2 regions of the Lactococcus lactis genome follow, and region 2 is predicted to be linked to the other one. Evidence: predicted binding sites of a transcription regulator. Region 2 holds the regulator's gene; the other holds the start of a gene.
The links. Region 2 encodes HrcA, which represses chaperone genes, less so after heat shock. Its sites were predicted from a motif close to TTAGCACTCNNNNNNNNNGAGTGCTAA; they were not measured.

Region 1: a site for HrcA is predicted at 1,677-1,703, ahead of groES (co-chaperone GroES). Genes of this name have one in related genera too.

Annotation. Positions count from the first base shown of each region.
Region 1 is NZ_CP118969.1:390,031-393,461, reverse strand. Features, by position in the region: gene groL (chaperonin GroEL) at 1-1,278, opposite strand, end outside; gene groES (co-chaperone GroES) at 1,367-1,651, opposite strand; gene PYW37_RS02050 (single-stranded DNA-binding protein) at 1,771-2,160, opposite strand; gene nox (H2O-forming NADH oxidase) at 2,250-3,431, opposite strand, start outside.
Region 2 is NZ_CP118969.1:1,588,273-1,591,703, forward strand. Features, by position in the region: gene dnaK (molecular chaperone DnaK) at 1-1,199, opposite strand, end outside; gene grpE (nucleotide exchange factor GrpE) at 1,272-1,811, opposite strand; gene hrcA (heat-inducible transcriptional repressor HrcA) at 1,841-2,884, opposite strand; gene PYW37_RS07940 (hypothetical protein) at 3,106-3,431, opposite strand, start outside.

The DNA of each region.
Region 1 (3,431 bases), 1.2 Mb from region 2:
TTTATCCAAAGCAGCAATAGCATTAACAAGTGCTGTACCACCACCAGAAACAATACCTTCCTCAACGGCTGCACGTGTTGCATTAAGTGCATCTTCAATCAAGAGTTTCATTGCTTTGAGCTCTGTTTCAGTTGCAGCACCAACTTTAACAACTGCAACACCACCAGCTAATTTTGCAAGACGTTCTTGTAATTTTTCACGGTCAAAATCAGAAGTTGTTTTTTCAATTTGCGCTTTAATAATAGCTACACGATCAGAAATAGCATCAGCAGAACCAGCACCTTCAACAATTGTTGTGTGGTCTTTATCCACAGTTGCTTTAGCTGCTTGTCCTAAAGCTTCAAGAGTAGCATCTTTAAGATCAAGACCAAGTTCTTCAGTAATTACTGTACCACCTGTCAAGATAGCCAAATCTTCCAATTGAGCTTTACGACGATCACCAAATCCTGGTGCTTTTACAGCTACAACATTGAAGACACCTTTAATCTTATTAAGAACAAGCGTTGGCAATGCTTCTCCATCAACATCATCAGCTACAATAAGAAGTGGACGATTTGTTTTCAAGATTTGTTCAAGGAGCGGTAAAATTTCTTGAATGTTTGAGATTTTTTTGTCGGTAATAAGAATATAAGGATTATCTAATTCAGCAACCATTTTTTCTGTATTAGAAACCATATATTGACTCAAATATCCACGGTCAAATTGCATTCCTTCAACAACATCGAGTTCAGTTTGCATCCCTTTTGATTCTTCAATGGTGATAACTCCGTCAGAACCTACACGTTCCATTGCATCAGAAATATACTCACCCACTTTTTCACTACGTGATGAAACGGTAGCTACTTGCGCAATTGCTGATTTATCGTGGACAGGAATTGCTATCTCTTTAATTGACGCAACAGCTGTTTCAGCAGCAAGTTCAATTCCTCGGCGAATACCAACTGGATTTGCACCTGCGGTAACATTTTTTAAACCTTCACGAACGATAGCTTGTGTCAAAACTGTCGCTGTTGTTGTACCGTCACCTGCGATATCATTTGTTTTTGAAGCAACTTCTGAAACAAGTTTAGCTCCCATATTTTCAAAATGATCTTCAAGTTCAATCTCTTTGGCAATCGTTACACCATCGTTTGTAATTAAAGGTGATCCATATGATTTTTCAAGAACAACATTGCGACCTTTTGGTCCAAGGGTTGTTTTTACTGTATCAGCAAGAATATCAATCCCACGCATCATCGCTGTTCTAGCATCACTTGAAAATTTAATATCTTTTGACATTTTAGCTCCTTTTTAAGAATATATTTTTAATTTTATAGATTTTAAGATAGACAAAAGACAACCAAAAAAAATGATTGCTTTTATAATTTTACTCTACAATTGCAAGAAGGTCTGAATCTTTGAGAATCAAGAATTCTTCACCATCCATTTTTACGGTCGTTCCAGCAAATTTTTCAAAAATTACTGTGTCCCCTACTTTTACGAGTGGAGAAATCAGTGTTCCATGATGATTTGTTTTCCCTTCACCGACGGCAACAACTTCAGCTGTTTGAGGTTTTTCTTGGGAAGCGCTTGTTAACACAATTCCACCCATTGATTTTTCCTCTTCTTCTTTTACACGTAAAACTACGCGATTCTCTAAAGGTTTCAACATTATATTTTCCTCCATTTTTTATTTTTTAGCACTCTTATTAAACGAGTGCTAACATATTCTTATTTTATCTCAATGGTCAGATTTAGTCAAGAGAAAACATTTAGATTTTATGAAATAAATTAGAAAGGGAGTTCTTCCGCATCAAGTAAGGTTTCTTCAGTCTTTATAGCGCTTTCTCGTAAAGCGATTGTTGCCCTACTTTCAAGTAAATCATAACTCAGTCCTAAGATTTCTGTGACATAATGTTTTTGATTTTGCTTATCCGTATAATTTCTAGTTCTAATTTCTCCTTCAATTGAAATAAGACTTCCTTTTTTTGCGTAAGAAACTAAAGTTTCTGCAGATTTTCCCCAAATAATAATTGAAATAAAATCTGCCTCTCCTTCTCCTTTTTCATTTTTGAAACGGCGATTGACTGCTAAGGTCACACGGACATATGATTTATCATTTGTTGTTTTTGAAATTTCTGGCGCACTGGTTAAGCGTCCAATTAACATGGTTTTATTCATAATAAAATCCTCCTAACTTTTTATACGTAAAGTTAGGACATTTGTCACAAAAAAAATAAAAAATCTATCAATTGATAGATTTTTATGGTTTATTTTGCATTTAAAGCTGCAACAGTCATGTAATTATATGGACTATTGAAGTGTGGTAAGAAGAATAAATCAAGTAAGGCTAATTCATCAATCGTTTTCTTTTCTTGAATAGCTAAACTAAACATATTAATATTTCCTGCAATTATTTCACTCTTGCTAGCAAGTTGAGCACCAATAATTCTGCGACTTTTTGTTTCATAAACGATACGAATTTTCACACTATCATTATTTTCATGAAGGAACCATGCTTTTTGCTTATCTTCAAAATCACTAAATGAAACTTCTAGGCCGATTTTTTTAGCAGCTTTAACCGACAAGCCCGTAGAAGTCATATTGTAACCAAAAATAGAGATTCCATTAGAACCTTGTACACCAACAGATTCTATTGATTTTCCTCCAATATTATGACCAGCAACAATCCCTGAGCGAACAGCGTTTGAGGCAAGGGCAATGTAGGTGAAGTCTTGTAAAGCATTAGAATAGATTGTGGCAACATCTCCTACAGCATAAACATCTGGGTCACTACTTTGTTGATGTTTATCCACTTTGATTGCTCCATTTTTAAAGGTTTCTAAATGTTCACCAGCCAATGCACTATTGGCTGTAAATCCAATACAATTAATAACGAGGTCAACATCATAAGTTGATTTATTAGTTACAATCTGTGATACATGACCTTTTTCATTTGCCTTAAACTCTTGAGCCAATTCCCCAAAATGGAGTTCAATTCCATGTTGGGCAAGATTTTCATCCATTCCTTTAGCAAACTCTTCATCATAATATGAAGCAAGTGAAGTACTTTCTGCATCAAAAAGTAGAACTTCTTTTCCACGACGTTTGGCAGCTTCAGCAATTTCTGTCCCAATATAACCAGCACCAATCACAGCAATCCGTTTCACATCATTCTTAGCAAACTCTTCGTCAATGGCTTGCCCTTCTTGAAAAAGTTTTAAAAAATGAATGCCTTTAAGATCTTTTCCTGGCAAGTTAGGAATAATTGGACGTGAACCTGTTGCCAGAACGAGTTTATCATAACTTTCTGTAATCTTTTCTCCAGTTTTTGACTTGGCATAAATCATTTTATTAGTAAAGTCAATTTCTGAAACTTCTGTTTCTGTTAATATCTTTACTCCCTTTTTTTCAAAATCTTCTGCTTTGGCATAAAACAGCTCATCTGGTTT
Region 2 (3,431 bases):
GCAGCAGTTGAGAAGACTTGTGATTTAGAAGTTGGGATAGTTGTGTTACGGTCAATCAATTTTGTGAAGACACCACCCATTGTTTCAATACCAAGTGAAAGTGGAGTAACGTCAAGGAGAACAACATCTTTAACGTCACCAGTAATCACACCACCCTGAATTGCTGCACCCATAGCAACAACTTCATCAGGGTTTACTGATTTATTTGGTTCTTTGTTTGTTTCGTGACGAACAAGTTCAACAACAGCAGGGATACGAGTTGAACCACCAACCAAGAGAACTTCGTCAATATCAGAAGTTGACAAGCCAGCATCAGAAAGGGCTTGGCGAACTGGTTGACGTGTCGCTTCAACAAGATCATGTGTCAATTCATCAAATTTAGCACGAGTCAAAGCCATTTCCAAGTGAAGAGGGCCAGCAGCACCAGCTGTGATGAATGGCAAGCTGATTTGAGTAGTTGTTACACCTGAAAGGTCTTTTTTCGCTTTTTCAGCGGCATCTTTCAAACGTTGCAAAGCCATTTTATCTTGGGCAAGGTCAATTCCGTTTTCTTTCTTGAATTCGGCAACCATCCAATCAATGATTTTTTGGTCAAAATCATCACCACCGAGTTTGTTGTTACCAGCAGTTGCAAGAACATCAAAGACACCATCACCTAGTTCAAGAATTGAAACGTCGAATGTACCACCACCAAGGTCAAATACAAGAATCTTTTCATCTTTATCTGTTTTATCAAGACCATAAGCAAGAGCTGCTGCTGTTGGTTCGTTAACGATACGTTCTACTTCAAGACCAGCAATTTTACCAGCATCTTTAGTTGCTTGACGTTGAGCGTCATTAAAGTATGCAGGTACAGTGATAACTGCTTTTTCTACTTTTTCTCCAAGATAAGCTTCTGCTGTAGCTTTCAAGTTTTGAAGAATCATTGCTGAAATTTCTTGTGGTGTATATTCTTTACCATTTGCAGAAACTTTTTCAGATGTTCCCATTTTTGATTTAATAGAAATAATTGTTTCTGGGTTAGTTACCGCTTGACGTTTTGCAGCGTCACCGACAATGATTTCACCATTTTTGAAAGCTACAACTGAAGGTGTTGTACGATTTCCTTCTGGATTTGGAATAATTTTTGATTCAGTTCCTTCAAGAACTGCTACTGCTGAGTTTGTTGTACCAAGGTCAATACCGATAATTTTAGACATATTATTAAATCTCCTTTATTTCTTATTACTTATGAATAGTTTAAAGACTTTGCGGTCAATTTATTTTTTAATTTACTGTGCTACGACAACCATTGCTGGACGAAGTAAACGTTCGTGAAGTTGGTAACCTTTTTGGAAAACTTGCACGATGCTGTCAGCTGGATGTTCATCATCAGCTGGAACAGTTTGAACAGCCATATGAAGATTATGGTCGAAACTTTCATAAGAAACTTCTTCAACGCCTTCTTCTTTAAGCGCTGAAATCAAGCTTTCTTGGACCATTTCAAGGCCTTTTTTTACATCATCCGTTAATCCTTCAACAGCAAGTGCACGTTCAAGATTATCTAGTGAAGATAAGATTTTTTTTGCTAAATCTTGTGAACGATATTTGATAAGTTGCAAACGTTCTTCATTTCCACGACGTTGTACGTTTTGCATTTCTGCAGAAACGCGAAGGAATTTATTTTCCCACTCAGTCGCTAACTTTTGTGCTTCATCAAGTTCGTTGATTTCTTCTTCAACAATATCCTCAAGTGCTTCCTCTGTTAACTCCTCAGTCACTTCTTCATCAACTTTTTCATTTTTGATTTCTTCTTTAGTTTCTTCGGACATAGGCCCTCCTTTTTTAAATAACTTTTTTATCATTTACTAATTTCATAATGGTTACCATCAAGATAACGATAATAGTCACTCAGCTTCATAGTTAAAACTTTAGCAACTAAGTCAAGAACTGATAACGTCCTTTGATAATCCATTTCTACAGGTCCAACGACTGTTAGAGTACCAAAACCGCGATATGGAATAACAAATTTTTGCGAAATAATCGTTAAATTTTTCATGTATTTTTCGTCATTGTCAAATTTAACGGCACGCATTTCATCGTTATTAGTGATCTCGCGAATTTCATGAAGCATCCGTTCATCATCGCTAAAGAGTTTATATAATTCTGCAAGATTGTCAGTTGCATAATCAAAGATATTTTTACGCCCAGCGACGGTCAGCCGTTCTTTGAACAAATCATCAAAAATTGATACAAAGAGTTGGAGAACTTCACTCGTAACTTTGAAATAACGTTGAACAATCTGTGGAATCTCTGTTCGTAAAGTATAGTGAATATCAATCACTTTTTTACCAACCAGACGTTCTTTAACTAGATTACTAAAGACTGCTAAATCAGCTTCGGTCATCGATTTTGGAAGAATAAATTGATTTGTTCTTACTTCACCAGTCCCTAATGTTATAACTGAAAGTACTGAATGACTATCCAGCATGACCATTTCAAATGAAACTAATTGTTGGTCACGTTGGGGAGCATTAAGAACAAAGCTTGTCAAACCAGTGAGTCCTGATAAACTTTTAGCTGCTGTTTTAAACAGGTCAGATAGGCGATAAAAATCACCATCAAAAGCTTTCATCACTTTAAATAAGTCATTTTGACTAAATTCATCTAACTGGATGACATTTTCTACAAAATACTTATAACCTGAAACACTTGGAACACGTCCACTTGAGGTGTGTTCTTTTTGAATCAAGCCTAGTTTTTCCAAAACTTTCATGTCGTTTCGGATTGTAGCGCTAGAAGCTTGAATACTATCAAGGAGCGACTTTGAACCGATTGGCGTATGCTCTTTGGCATAAAGAGAAACAATCAAATTTAAAATTTGTCTTTGACGTTCTGTAATCATGACTACTCCTTTCTCCACAGATAAGAAGTTCGGCAAAACTTCTTTCGCAAGCTCAAAAATTTCTTGAGCCTTTGACTTCTGTTTAGTATCTACAAGCTTTTTTCTGTTTTAGCACTCTTCATCTCTAAGTGCTAACAAATTTATTATAACCCTTTGTTTATACCTTGTCAAGCAAAAAGACATAAAAATTAGCACTCTTTTTATTAGAGTGCTAATTTCATTTATAAAAGATTGGAATCTTTGGATGTTTGCCAAATATTCATGACTGTAATTACCATTACAGCAATGACAAAGAGGCTTTCATACTTTACTTCATGTTGAATGAAAAGTATGGCATAATCTATAATCAAAAGTGCCGAAATAATTTCTAAAAGTATAAAAGTAAAACGCCAAAATTTCAATAATAGAAAGATTAATAAAGCAAAAATCAATAAATAGATTAAACTTTGCCAACTCGTAATTGTTGACGAAATTTTAGTCGTTAATGTTTTTATATTTGTCGATAAGTTATTAAAAAATTGACTAAAGAAATTATTATGAACAAGGA